Regions from separate parts of the Mesorhizobium sp. M0870 genome, predicted to be linked through region 2. Evidence: predicted binding sites of a transcription regulator. Region 2 holds the regulator's gene; each other region holds the start of a gene.
The links. The regulator PhoB, encoded in region 2, activates phosphate uptake and scavenging genes when phosphate is short. The targets are predictions, from matches to a motif close to TGTCATNNANCTGTCAT.

Region 1: ppk2 (polyphosphate kinase 2) is a predicted target of PhoB. The motif match lies at 1,143-1,159, and genes of this name have one in related genera.
Region 3: NKH97_RS17150 (YdcH family protein) is a predicted target of PhoB. The motif match lies at 1,789-1,805, and genes of this name have one in related genera.

The regions. Positions count from the first base shown of each region.
Region 1 covers NZ_JAMYOI010000021.1:62,202-67,017, reverse strand. The annotation lists partial or broken gene NKH97_RS23160 (dihydrofolate reductase family protein) at 1-70, shown strand, start outside; gene ppk2 (polyphosphate kinase 2) at 121-1,041, opposite strand; gene NKH97_RS23150 (aldo/keto reductase) at 1,312-2,355, shown strand; gene NKH97_RS23145 (hypothetical protein) at 2,530-2,682, shown strand; gene NKH97_RS23140 (DUF982 domain-containing protein) at 2,749-3,009, opposite strand; gene NKH97_RS23135 (GntR family transcriptional regulator) at 3,096-3,761, opposite strand; gene NKH97_RS23130 (multidrug efflux MFS transporter) at 3,926-4,816, shown strand, end outside.
Region 2 covers NZ_JAMYOI010000020.1:77,397-82,212, forward strand. The annotation lists gene NKH97_RS22670 (type I secretion system permease/ATPase) at 1-382, opposite strand, end outside; gene eglC (endo-1,3-1,4-beta-glycanase EglC) at 427-1,851, opposite strand; gene phoB (phosphate regulon transcriptional regulator PhoB) at 2,315-3,004, opposite strand; gene phoU (phosphate signaling complex protein PhoU) at 3,021-3,728, opposite strand; gene pstB (phosphate ABC transporter ATP-binding protein PstB) at 3,755-4,573, opposite strand; gene pstA (phosphate ABC transporter permease PstA) at 4,591-4,816, opposite strand, start outside.
Region 3 covers NZ_JAMYOI010000013.1:16,636-21,451, forward strand. The annotation lists gene ispG (flavodoxin-dependent (E)-4-hydroxy-3-methylbut-2-enyl-diphosphate synthase) at 1-1,204, opposite strand, end outside; gene NKH97_RS17150 (YdcH family protein) at 1,539-1,718, opposite strand; gene NKH97_RS17155 (YdcH family protein) at 1,958-2,161, shown strand; gene NKH97_RS17160 (IclR family transcriptional regulator) at 2,185-2,973, opposite strand; gene NKH97_RS17165 (transporter substrate-binding protein) at 3,101-4,003, shown strand; gene NKH97_RS17170 (amino acid ABC transporter permease) at 4,153-4,816, shown strand, end outside.

The DNA of each region.
Region 1 (4,816 bases), on a different contig from region 2:
GCTCGGTTATGTCTGCAACGAGCAGGTGGCGACGCCGCTCGCCACGCACGTCATCATCAAGCGGGCGTAGGTGGAGAGCCAATCTCCCCCCTCGAGGGGGAGATCGCAGCTTCGTCTATCTCAATACTTCTCCGGCACGTAAAGCTCGCGCGGCAGCACCTGGCGTTCGTATTCGGGGTTGAAGACGCGCTCCGGCAGCGTGATCTCCTCGTGCGGCACCTCCTCGTAAGGCAATTGCCTGAGCAGATGGTCGATGCAGTTCAGCCGCGCGCGCTTCTTGTCGTTGCCCTCGACGATGAACCAGGGCGCTTCCGAGATGTTGGTGCGGGCGAAGGTCTCTTCCTTGGCCTTGGTGTATTGCTCCCAGCGCACGCGCGACTGCAGGTCCATCGGCGACAGTTTCCACTGCTTCATCGGATCATGGATGCGCATCAGGAAGCGCATCTGCTGTTCCTCGTCGGTGATCGAGAACCAGTATTTGACCACGGTAATGCCCGAGCGGACCAGCATGCGCTCGAACTCCGGCACGTCGTGAAAGAATTCTTCGACCTGATCGGGCTGGGCAAAACCCATCACCCGCTCGACGCCCGAGCGGTTGTACCATGAGCGGTCGAACAGCACGATCTCGCCGCCGGCCGGCAGATGCGGGACATAGCGCTGGAAATACCATTGCGACTTTTCGCGCTCGGTCGGTGCCGGCAGTGCCACGACACGGCAGATGCGGGGGTTGAGCCGCTGGGTGATGCGCTTGATGACACCGCCCTTGCCGGCCGAGTCGCGTCCCTCGAAGATCACCACCAGCTTCTTCTTGTGGTAGGCGACCCAGGACTGCAGCTTGATCAATTCGGACTGCAGGCTGATCAGGTCGCGAAAATATTGCATGCGATCGATCGAAGGCGGATGCGAATTCTTGTAGATCTTGGCGATCTCCATCGACAGCGCCGGCTCCGACATTTCGAGCTCATAGTCTTCGTCGAGCGTGTCGGCGAGTTCGGCTTCAAGCCAATCCCTGGCCGCAGAATTCTGTTTTAGCTCGGTCATTATCGGCTGCTCCACTTGCAAGCTCTGTCGATCGGCGCCCCAAACTCCCGGCTTACAGCCCGGAACGGCAACGCCTGAGCCGACTTCAATATAGGCCCGCAATGACGGTTTTATTGCAGCCTGACCTGATCGCCATCACTGCAAAAACCCGCGAGGCATGATCGATCCGCCGCCCTGGCATGGAGACATGCCGCGCAAATTGTCCTACAAATAGCAGCCACATTCGGGCGCCCTTCCCAACCCCTTCTCAATGCAATCGCGAGGACCGACATGGAATACCGCACTCTCGGCCGTTCCGGCCTGAAAGTATCGACGCTGACCATGGGCACCATGACTTTCGGCGGCGCCGGCGCATTTTCGGCTGTCGGCAAGACCGACCTCGACGAGGCGCGCCGGATGATCGATCTCTGCATCGACGCCGGCATCAATGTCATCGACACCGCCAACGTCTATTCGAACGGCATTTCCGAAGAAATCATCGGCGAAGCGCTCGGCGGCAAGCGCAAGGGCGACGTGCTGATCGCCTCCAAGGCACGGATGCGGATCGGCAAAGGTCCCAACGATGAAGGCCTGTCGCGCCATCACCTGATCCGCGAATGCGAGAAGAGCCTGAAGCGGCTCAGGACCGACGTCATCGACATCTATTTCCTGCACGAATGGGATGGCGTAACACCGCTGGAGGAAACCATCGCCGCGCTCGATACGCTGGTTGCCCAGGGCAAGATCCGCTATGTCGGCTGCTCCAACTATTCCGGCTGGCAGGTGATGAAGGCGCTCGGCATCAGCGACAGCCATCATCAGCCGCGCTTCGTCACGCAGCAGATCCATTACACGCTGGAAGCGCGCGAGGCGGAGTACGAACTGCTGCCGATTTCCGTCGACCAGGGGTTGGGCGTTCTGGTCTGGAGCCCGCTTGCCGGCGGATTGCTGTCCGGTAAATACCGCCGTGACAGCCCCACCGCCCGGCAGCTCGCCGGCTGGTCCGAACCGCCGATCCGCGACGAGGACCGGCTGTGGCGGATCGTCGATGTGCTTGTGGAGATCGGCGCGCAGCGCGGCGTGTCGGCAGCGCAGGTGGCGCTGGCCTGGCTGCTTGGCCGGCCGTCCATCAGTTCCTTGGTGATCGGTGGCAGGACGGAAACGCAGTTCCGGGACAACATCGCGGCGGCAAGCCTGGTGCTTTCCGGCGAGGAGCGCGAGCGCCTCGACGCGGTCAGCCGGCCGCCCTTGCTCTATCCCTACTGGCACCAGCAACTGACGGCAAAGGACCGTTTTGGTGCCGCCGATCTGGTGATTGACCGAAGCGGCATCTGATCGGCAAATCGACGGCGATAGGTATCGCCACCGCAATGATGGGCCTGGCCCTTCATTGCGACGCGCATCTTGCAAGCCTGGCCATCATCGACGCACTATCGCTTCAGCTGTTGTGTTTGACGGCTAATGCTCCTAGGCAGGACCAGAGCCGCGAGGCAGTGAAAAGGAGCCGATATGGCGCGACCACCAAATTACGATCAGGAACGCAAGGAACGCGACCGCCAGAAGGCGGCCAAGAAGGCCGAGAAGCTGGCAGCCAAGGTTGCAGCGAGGGAACGTTCGAAGCCCGAAGACGAGACTGAAGCCGAAACCGAAACGGCAAAGTGACGGCAAACGGCCCGCAGATGCGGGCCGCGCCCCAATTCGGATTGCCGCCCCGGATGTCGCCTTGTGTCAGGCCGGCGCCTTGTCGCTGATGAACACGTCCACTTCGCGTGCTGCCGCGATGAAGGCGCGCCTGGCGTTCATCGCCGGCTTGTCGCCGGCCAGTGCGTCATGGCAGGCCTGCAGGGCCGCGCGATGCTTGGGGCTGCGCTTGCCGGGCCAGCTGTTGAGGAGGTAGTCGGAAGCCTCACGCGCCGTGCGCAAGAGCTGAGTGCTTCCCGCCGCGACTGACTTCACAGTCACAGGTGTTTCAAATCGGTTGTTTTCCATGGCCGCTCCTTACGCCATCGGCGTCTGCGAAGCGAGGCGAAAGTGCGCATACGTCCAGACGCCGCTTTGCGCTCCTTCATCCACTCTTAAGCAGCAACGACGGCAAAGCCTCTGGCGCGAAGACCGCGCCGATCGTTGGCGAGCGACGTCACCAGCCGGTCGCGGCTACCGACGATGTGGACCGAGAGCAGGCGCGCGGCTTCATCGGCGTCGCCAAGGCGCGTGGCCGCCAGAATGGCGCGATGTTCAGCCCAGGCGCGGGCAAGGGCCGCTTCGTCGCGAACCTCCAGCCAGCGCGCCCGCGACAGGCGCGTCATGGCATCGCGCACCGCCCTAAACAGGAATTCATTGCCCGACAGACGCGCCAGTTCGATGTGAAAATCCATGCCGACGCGATGCCATTCCTCGCGCGGCGTGTCGTTGTCGCAGGACTCGAGCATCGCCTCGATGACATCGACGGCGCTCCGGTCCGCCAGGCTGCATGTCAGGCGAAGCGCCGCAACCTCGACCGCCTCCCTGTAGACGGCGATCTGCTCGAGTTCAGCCAGATTGATCGGCGACACCGTCCAGCCACGTCCGTCCCTGCCGACCAGGCCCTCGGTCTCAAGCCGCAGCAGTGCTGCCCTGACCGGGGTTCGCGACGCGCCGAAGCGGCTCTCGATCCAGCGCTCGGTCAGCTTCTCGCCGGGACCGATCTCGAGGCCCAGGATCATTTGCCGAAGCTGTTTCTCGACGCTCTGCATCTGCGACATTTTTGCTCCCGGTTTCCGATGGCTTCCGACCGTTGACGACGATCACATTTGAGGTTGCATTGACAGCGGCCAAGCTTGCGTCCATGACGTGAACCATCTTGGTATCCCAAATTGGTATCCGCAGCAACCATCGATAAAAGAGTTGCTGGGACAGGACATATGACATGCAGCAGAGCACGCCCCCGGCAACCGACAGCACCTACAACATCCACTGGCGGCGCAACCTGTTCGTGTGCTTTGCCGGCTCGTTCTCGACGCTTGTCGCCATGACGCTGCTTTTGCCATTCCTGCCGCTCTATATCGAGCAGCTGGGTGCCGAGGGCCACGCGGCGATCGTGCAATGGTCAGGGATCGCCTATGGCGCGACGTTCTTCGCTGCGGCGCTGGTGGCGCCGCTCTGGGGACGTCTCGGTGACCGCTACGGCCGCAAGGTGATGCTGGTTCGCGCCAGCTTTGGCATGGCCATATGCATGTCGCTGACCGGCATGGTGCAGACGGTCTGGCAACTGGTGCTGCTGCGGCTGCTGATCGGTTTTGCCGGCGGCTATTCCTCGGGGTCGACCATCCTCGTCGCCATGCAGACACCCAAGGAGCGTTCCGGCTGGGCGCTGGGCCTGCTGTCGGCCGGTATCACGGGCGGGGCTCTGGTCGGCCCGCTGGTTGGCGGCGCCCTGCCGCCGCTGATCGGCATCCGCGCCACCTTTCTCCTCTCCGGCGGCGTCATCTTCCTGGCGTTCCTGGCGACCACGTTTCTAATCAAGGAGAATCCCCGGCCGAAAACAGCAGACGCCGCGTCGAAGCAGAAGCAGAAAGGCGGCTGGGCACAAATCCCCGACAAGCGGCCTGTCGTCGCCATGCTGGCGACCGGCATGCTGTTGAGCTTCGCCACCATGTCGATCGAGCCGATCATCACCGTCTATGTGCAGCAGTTGATTGCGGACCAAAGCCGCGTCACGATGATATCAGGCGTCGTCATGTCGGCGGCGGCCCTTGGCGCCATCCTGTCGGCCTCGCGCCTCGGCAAGCTCGCCGACCGCGTCGGCCACTGGAACGTC
Region 2 (4,816 bases):
AGACCGCCGCGCCACGTGACCTGATGAAGGCGCATACCGAGGCAAGGTCGCGCAGTGGAGGCAGGGCTGCTCCCCCGGCGTACTTAGCCTCCAGCGAGACGGCGAATGTCCTCGCGCCCAGTCTGTTGTCGACAATGGCTGCAACGCGCTGCGTGTAAACGGAGCGGACCGCATCGAGGAGACCGAGAAAGGCGAGTGCGAGAACCGCGATAGCAGAGAGGTAAAGAAGCGTCTCGACGCTGGAGGAAGGCAGGACGCGGTCATAGACCTGCAACAGATAAAGGGGGATCACCAATAGCAGGATGTTGATGAGGAACGAAAAAACACCGACATCGGCGATGGCGCGCCTCAAGACTGCCCGCAGATCAGACCGTGCAATCATTCCCGCGCTCCTAACGGCTCATGGCCCCAACATAAGGGCGTCGCTTAGACCGAATGGTCGCCGGCGATGTCCAAGGGGTGGTGCTGCAGGTCGTCCAGCGTATAGGCGCGGATGTAGTCGATCTTCATCTCCGCTGGCGTAGCCAGATGGTCAGGAGGCTGGCCGGCAATGCCGCCCACCGCGAGATTGGCCAGCATATACATGGGATCGTGCATGTCGGCCGGCGTCGCTGCTTGAGCGACCTTTACACCATCGTAGGTCCAGACAAGCTCATCCTTCGTCCAGAGCAGGCCATAGGTGTGGAAACCGTCGGTATCCGCAACGTTCACCGTTGACGAAACCTTCGTGTGCGCTCCCGTCTCATTGGAATGCGCCGTCATGTAGAGCGTGTTCGGGTCCTGGCCGCGCGTTTCGACAACGTCCAGCTCCGGCGGCCACGATCCGTCCTCCGGAAGCAGCCAGAACGCCGGCCAGGCTCCGGCTGTTTCAGGAAGATCCGCCCGCATTTCGAAATAGCCGTAGGTTTGCGAGAAGGTGTCGTGGGTCGTCAGGATCCCCGAGCTGTATTCGTAGTTGTTGATCAGAGGCTTGATGTCCTCCGGCGCCTGCGCGGCGGTGATGGTGAGGACGCCGTTCTCAACGCTGAACGGATGGACCGAACTCGTCGGGCCATAATTGGCGTCGATATACCACTGCAACTCACCATTGCTGCTCAACGTGCTGCCGTTCGGCGCTCCCCACCAGAAATTGGAATTCCAGGTGCCGTCCTGCCCGTCCCGAAGGCTCAGCGTGTTGAAATCGTCGGAGAAGGACAGCGTCATTGCGGACTTGTCTATCGGAAGTTCGAACTGGGTGGGCTGCAGCTTGTCGATGGTCGTATTCTTGAACACCAGGATTTCGTCGGATCCGAGGTTCAGCATCACGTTCGATTCCACTTGGACCATCTGTGAACGGACGGCATCGAACGAAGTGAAATCGTAGCCGTTAAGGCGGAGCGCATCGGTCGCACCGAAATCGAAGATAAGATCGCTTCCATTACCTTTGGAGATGGCGAAAGTATCGGCGCCATCGCCGCCGATCAGGACATCATTTCCCTTGCCGCCATCCAGCGTCTGGTGACCTGACCCGCCCTTGATGATGTTGTCCAACGCATTTCCGAACGCAAATCGGTTGGTGCCGGTAACGACGAGGTTCTCGAAATTGTCAGGGAGCTTGTAGCTCATCCATGTGTCGATCGTGTCGATCCCTGCCCCAGGATCCTCGACCACCTTGTTGTTGGTGGAATAGAGATGATAGTAGTCGTCGCCGGCGCCTCCGTGGATCGTGACAGTGACGCCGGTGTCTCCCCAGAAGGAGTCGTTGCCGGAGGTGCCATGCAGTTCCGGTCCAGACCCGGTGGCCGAGAACCAATGAGTGGAAGCGCCGGTGTAGGCAAGAGGGATGCCTTTGGCGTTTAAGACCGTGCTCATCAGAAATCCTTCCTCATGGTGTCCGACCTGGTCAAAGGTCCGGCGACCGCTCCCAAAGCAACGCTGCAAGGAACGAGATCGTTCCACGGAATCGTCATTCGATCCGAGACCGCAATAATCGGAAGGCGGATAATGAATAAGGAGGTGATGGCTCAATGTAAATTGAAGCAATTTAGTAAAATCGTATATTTATGCAGAACACACGTCGTTTAACGAACGTATATCTAAGTTAACTCAAATTTATTCTTGCATGGCTTTCTGGTCGGAGTCTGCGGGCAAGATGGCGACGTACCGCCAAGAGCGGTCATCCTCATCAGGTTTCGAATGACCGCATTTGGGCCAAAGCGTCACGTGCTCGCTCCCCATCGATGAGACGAGTGCAACATTCCACTCTTCGCGGCTGTTGGCGACCACGTGCTAATCGAGTTTTCCCGGTCACGATCTATCGGGACGGAACAGCCACCTAGTCTTCCCTGATCGCGTAACCCGCCCCACGGATGGTGCGGATGACATCAGGCATGCGGCCGTTGTTGACCGCCTTGCGCAGCCGGCCGACGTGCACGTCGACAGTGCGTTCGTCGATGTAAATCGTCTCGCCCCAGACATTGTCGAGCAGCTGGCTGCGCGAGAACACGCGGCCGGGGTGGCGCATCATGAATTCGAGCAGGCGGAATTCGGTCGGCCCGAGCCGGATCTCGCTCTTCTTGCGATAGACCCGGTGCGACTCGCGATCGAGCACGATGTCGCCGACCTTTAGCACGCTGGACAGCACTTCCGGCTTGGCCCGGCGCAGCAGCGCCTTGACCCTGGCCATGAACTCCGGCGTCGAGAACGGCTTGACCAGATAGTCGTCGGCGCCGGTCGACAGGCCGCGCACGCGGTCGCTTTCCTCGCCTCGCGCGGTCAGCATGATGATCGGCAGCCGCTCGGTCTCTGGGCGCATTCGCAGGCGCCGGCAGAGTTCGATGCCGGAAACCGCCGGCACCATCCAGTCGAGCACGAGAAGGTCGGGAACGTTCTCCTGCAGCCGGATTTCGGCCTCGTCACCGCGCGTCACCACCTCGACCTGGTAACCTTCGGATTCAAGATTGTAGCGGAGCAGCACGCCTAGCGGCTCCTCATCCTCCACCACCATGATGCGTGGTGCGATCATCGGCTGGTCACCCCTGTTATGCCGCTGGCGCGGACATTGCCGTCTCGTCCTGCTTCGGACGATTGGCTGGCAGCTGCGTGCCGGTCAAAACATAGTAGGCATTTTCGGCGATGTTGGTCACGTGGTCGCCGATCCGCTCGAGGTTCTTGGCGCAGAACAACAGGTGCGTGCACGCCGTGATGTTGCGGGGATCTTCCATCATGTAGGTCAGCAGCTCGCGGAACACCGAGGTGTATTTGACGTCGATGCGTTCGTCATTGTTTCTGAGCGTGGCAAGCGCTGCCGGGTCGGCGGCGGCGTACTCGTCGACGACCCCCTGCACCTGGATCAGCACCAGTTGCGCCATCGCGTCGATCGAATGCGAAAGGTCGTGCGGCGTGACACTCAGCCCGACAGTGCCGACGCGCTTGGCGATGTTCTTGGCAAGGTCGCCGATGCGCTCAAGGTCGCCGGCCATGCGGATCGAACCGACCACCGCACGCAGATCGTTGGCCATTGGCTGGCGCTTGGCGATCAGCGTGATGGCGCGATCGTCCAGCTCGCGCTGGCGTGCATCCATGATGGCATCATCGGAAACCACGCGCTGCGCCAGCGCATTGTCCGAATTGAGCAAAGCCCTGGTCGAGCCACTGACCATCGAGCGGGCGAGATCGCCCATGTCGCGGATCAGCTGGCTGATCTGCTCCAGATCCTCATCGAAAGATGCGACGGTATGTTCACCCATGATCTTCGTCCCTCGTATGCCTGAGCTCAGCCGAACCGGCCGGTGATGTAGTCCTGGGTGCGTTTGTCGTCGGGGGTGGTGAACATCTTGTCGGTGGCGCCCTCCTCGACCAGATAGCCTAGATGGAACATCGCGGTGCGCTGCGACACGCGCGCTGCCTGCTGCATCGAATGGGTGACGATGACGATGGTATAGTTCTGACGCAGTTCGTCGATCAGTTCCTCGACGCGAGCGGTGGCGATCGGGTCGAGCGCCGAACACGGTTCGTCCATCAGGATCACCTCGGGTGACACGGCGATGGCGCGTGCAATGCACAGACGCTGCTGCTGGCCACCGGAAAGACCCGTGCCAGGTTCTTGCAAACGGTCCTTGACCTCGTTCCAGATCGCCGCCTTCTTCAGGCTCGACTCTACGATCTGGTCCATGTCGGCCTTGCGCTTGGCCAATCCGTGGATGCGCGGACCATAGGCAACGTTCTCGTAGATCGATTTGGGGAACGGATTGGGTTTCTGGAACACCATGCCGACGCGCGCCCTGAGTTCGACGACATCGATGTTCTTGTCGTAGATGTCTTCTTCGTCGAGCGTTATCTTGCCGGTTACCCGTGCTGAATCGATGGTGTCGTTCATGCGGTTGAGGCAGCGCAGGAAGGTGGACTTGCCGCAGCCGGAGGGGCCGATCAGCGCCGTCACCTGGTTCAGGCGGACGTCGAGATCGACGTCGAACAGCGCCTGCTTCTCGCCATAGAACACGCCGACCTTGTCGCCGCGCATTTTGATTACTTCGTTCGACTTCATCTTGTCGCCCACTGCGTTTTCAAGGGACTGTTCGGTCATGATGTTCATACCAAGATGCCTTTTTTCTACCAGCGCCGCTCGAACCGACGCCGAAGCACGATCGCGGTGATGTTCATGGCCATGAGGAAGACGAGCAGGATGATGATGGCGCCGGACATACGCTCGACGAAGGCGCGTTCGGCCTCGTTCGCCCACATATAGATCTGCACCGGCAGCGCGGTGGCCGGATCGAAAGGCGTCGTCGGTGGATCGGCGACGAAGGCGACCATGCCGATCAGCAGCAGAGGCGCG
Region 3 (4,816 bases), on a different contig from region 2:
CGGCGACCATTTTCTCGAAATCCGCGGCGATCGACGGCCCGCGCAGCGTCGCCGCCTTCTTGCCGTCGACGAAGACAGGCGCGGTCGGCGTCTCGCCGGTGCCGGGCAGCGAAATGCCGATGTCGGCATGCTTGGACTCGCCCGGGCCGTTGACGATGCAACCCATCACCGCGACCTTGAGGTTCTCGACGCCGGGATATTTGTCGCGCCACACCGGCATATTCTTCCTGAGATCCGCCTGGATGTTCTGGGCAAGTTCCTGGAACACGGTCGAGGTCGTGCGGCCGCAGCCGGGGCAAGCGGCGACGATCGGCACGAACTGCCTGAACCCCATGGTCTGCAGCAATTCCTGCGACACCTGCACCTCGCGCGTGCGGTCGCCATTCGGCTCCGGTGTCAGCGAGATGCGGATGGTGTCGCCGATGCCTTGCTGGAGCAGGATGCCCATGGCGGCCGACGAAGCGACGATGCCCTTCGAGCCCATGCCGGCTTCGGTCAGGCCGAGATGCAGCGCGTGGTTGGAGCGGGTGGCGAGCTCGGTATAGACGGCGATCAGGTCCTGCACGCCGCTGACCTTGGCCGACAGGATGATTTTCTCGCGGCCAAGGCCGATCTCTTCCGCCATCTCGGCCGACAGGATCGCCGACTGCACGATCGCCTCGCGCATCACCTCCTGGGCCGTCAGCGGGAAACCCTTGTCCTGGTTGTCGTCCATCAGCCGGGTCAAAAGCTCCTGGTCGAGCGAGCCCCAGTTGACACCGATGCGTACCGGCTTGTCATGCTTGATCGCCATCTCGACGATATCGGCGAACTGGCGGTCCTTCTTGTCCTTGAAGCCGACATTGCCCGGATTGATGCGGTATTTGGCCAGCGCCTCGGCGCAGGCCGGATGATCGGCCAAAAGCTTGTGGCCGATATAGTGGAAATCGCCGACCAGCGGCACGTGGATACCCAGCCGCTGAAGCCGCTCATGAATGCGCGGCACGGCGGCGGCGCTCTCGTCGCGATCGACGGTGATGCGCACGATCTCCGACCCGGCCCGGTGCAGGGCTGCGACCTGCGCAACGGTCTGGTCGATATCGGCCGTGTCGGTGTTGGTCATCGATTGGACGACGACAGGCGCGCCGCCGCCGACGATCACGCCGCCGACATCGACGCCGACCGACGTACGGCGGGGAAAAGGAGAGGAAAAATATCCGGTCATGCCGGCAGCCTTTTGTCTCTGGAGCATCTTGTGTCCTGCATGGACGCACAACGACGCCCCGGGCCGATGCGCTGAGGTCCGGGCATGAGGTGGAGGAGCAAAGATGGCTTGTCAATGGCGACAGGTCGCCACTGGCCGGAATCGGTCCGCCACCAGAGGCCAGGAAACAATCGATGATCTGGCGAAACGGGCGACGGCCGAAGCGGAAATTGAGCCTGTGCAAGTCCAGCTTCGGCTGACAGACCGGTGCTGGAAATCAAAACCCTCCACACCGGCGGCGTGGTGCCGCCGGGAAAAGAGGCCGCGGATATTGGGCGGCTATGTCAGGAGGGTATCAATGCGTGGTCGGTTTGCCTCTTAGTTTTTCAATCTCGTCCTTGAGTGCCAGCTTGCGTCGCTTGAGATTCACGATTTCGAGGTCGTCGACCGATGGATGATTCATCGCGTCATCGATTTCACGTTCGATGTCGCCGTGTTTCCGCTGCAACTCATCAAGATGGGATGCAAGAGACATGATTGGTTCTCCCTTTCATGGTTTTCCTCGATTGCAACCGTCACGGCGCGTCCACCGCAGGTTCGCTTCTGTGACGGCACGGTGACAGTGTGTCACCTTCCGCGGGCGATGTCGAATGATCCGTGGTAGCATTCCACGACACTGTGAAATGTGATATGGGCTGCACGCCGGTGACAAAACACCCGGCCCCGCCCAATCAGGCCCAGCTTTGGGCGCCGCAGACGTGCAGACGGTAGAGAATGTCCGATCAGGAACAGGCCGATATTCGCCTCGAATTTTCCCGCCTGAAGCAGGAACACGCCGATTTCGATGCCGCCATCAACGCGATGATCGCCATGGCCTGCGATCCGCTGCAGATCCAGCGCATGAAGAAGAAGAAGCTGTTCCTCAAGGATCGGCTGATGGCACTGGAAGACAAGATCATTCCCGACATCATTGCGTGAGTTGGCATTCGCTCGCCCGCGCGCTACCCGGCGATCGAAAGCTTTGCGGCACGATCACGCAGCAGGCCGATGAGTTCGCCGGTCCGCTCCTCGGACGTATCGATGGGGACCACCAGGCACATCGTCGCCTCGACCTTGCCCGGCGCTGAAAACACCGGTGCGGCAAGGCACTTCGTATAGGCATCGACAAGGCCCGAAGTGACGCAATGGCCGGTGACCTGCGCTTTTGCTATGTCGGCGACGAAATCGTCAAGCCGCAGTTTGCGCCCGTCGGGCAGCACGAGATCGTCGTTTGACACCATGTCTTCGATCTCAGCCTTCTCCAGCCCCGCCAGAAGCAGCCGCCCCGAGGCTGTCCAGGGCAGCGGTATCTGCAAGCCGGTGGCGGAACTGATGCGGAACGGTCTGGTGCCGGGACTCGCATGGACGATCGTATAGCGGCCGCTCTGCAGCATGCACAGTTCGGAAGTCTCGCCGGTCTCGCGCGACAGATTGTCGACCTCCTGGCGCCCCCGCCTCAACAGGTCGTTGCCCCGCACATAGTCCATTCCGTAGAGATAGAGCTTCTTGCCGAAATAGACGCGATTGCCGTCGCCTTCCATTTCCAGCAGTCCCGCATCGACCAGCGACCGCACCAGCGTATAGGTCGTCGAGCGGGGCGCGTTCACGCCCTTGGCAAGGTCGCCAATGCCGATCGCGCGCTGGGTCGTGTGAAGAAACTCCAGAATCTCGAGCACCCGGTTGAGCCCCTTTTCACGGGAGCCCGAAATCTTCTCGCCGGCTGAAAGTGCCGAGGTATTGCCATCTTGCATTGTTGATTCCCGGTGTTAGTATCTGTCCTGTACAGGATACATGCGTCTCTTGTAAGAGACAATCGCTTCGACGTCACTGACGCGTGTATTGCCTGTGCAAGGGGAACACAAACGAAAGGAGGTCGCCGTGAACGACACATCCGGAAGACGTGATTTTCTGAAATTGGGAATGGCGGGACTGGCCGCGGCCGGCGTCGTGGGTGCGGCGGTAACCGTCGATGCCCAAAAGGCCGCTGCCCAGGCAGCACCCGACAGCCTGCTGCGCACCGTGCTCGATCGCGGCAAGCTGATCGTCGGCACCGGCAGCACCAATGCGCCGTGGCACTTCGAGAACGATGCCGGCGAACTCGTCGGCATGGACATCACCATGGGGCGCATTCTTGCCAAGGGCCTTTTCGACGATCCGACCAAGGTCGAGTTCGTGATGCAGGATCCGGCACAGCGCATCCCCAACGTCACCACCAACAAGGTCGACATCACCATTCAGTTCATGACGATGAGCGCCCAGCGCTCGCAGCTGGTCAATTTTTCCCGGCCTTACTACGTCGAGGGCGTCGCCCTGCTGAGCCTTCCGACCGCCGAGAACAAGACCTTCGACAAGCTGCTTGCCGGCGGCTCGGCGACACGCGTCTCCATCCTGCAGAATGTCGATGCCGAGGCGCAGGTGCATTCGGTGCTGCCCGAGTGCCAGGTTATGCAGATCGATACCCAGGCCAACGTGCTGCAGGCACTGGAATCGAAACGCGTCGACGCCGCTGCCGTCGATCTGTCCACGGTGCGCTGGCTCGCCTCGCGCAATCCGGACAGATATTTCGACGCCGGCAAGAGCTGGCTGAGCATGCTTTATGGCGCGGCACTCCGGCAAGGCGACCTTGACTGGCTGACCTTCGTCAACTCGACCTTCACCATCGCCATGTTCGGCCACGAAAACGCACTCTACGATGCCGCCTTCAAGGACTTTTTCGGACAGGAGCCGCCGGCGCGCCATCCCGGCTTCCCAGCCATCTGCCCTGCCGGGGGCACGGGCTAACCCCGCCCCCTCCCGCCTCCCTAGAGCAATTCCAGGAAAAGTGTGAAACGGTTTTCCGCCCGGAATTGCGTCTAAACAAAGAGTTAGAGCGGGTCGCCGTTTCCGTGAAACGGTGAACTGCTCTAAGCCTGCGGCACTGAGGCGGACGCATGGGCTATGCCCTTAATTTCAACCTGATCTGGCGGCACTTCGACAAGCTGTGGGGAGGACTGCTGCTCAGTCTCGAGCTCGCCGTCATATCGATCGCCATCGGCACCGTCATCGGCCTGGTTCTGGCGGTCTGGTACGTGTCTGCCGGACGCATCGTGCGCACCATCATCGCCGCCTACGTCGAATTCATCCGCAACGTGCCGCTGATCCTGCTCGTCTACCTCGTCTTCTACGGCCTGCCGACAGTGGTCGACATCGCCTACAGCGCGCCGACCTCGTTCGTCGTCACGCTGTCGCTCTATAGCGGCGCCTATCTGGTCGAGGTGTTTCGCTCCGGGCTCGAAGCCGTTCCGCGCGGACAGCTGGACGCCGGCAAGGCAATCGGCCTGACGCCCTGGCAAAGGCTGCTCAACGTGCGCCTGCCGACCATGCTGCGCATCACCTTGCCGGCATTGTCCAACACCTTCATATCGCTGTTCAAGGACACCTCCGTCGCCTCGGTCATTTCGGTGCCGGAGCTGACCTATGGCGCCCAGTGGATCAACTTCAACACCTTCCGCATCGTCGAGGTCTATCTCGTGGTCACGGCGATGTATCTGGTGACCGGCTACATCTTGCTTTTTGCGCTTCGGCTTGTCGAGCGCCGGTTCAGGGCGGCGCGCT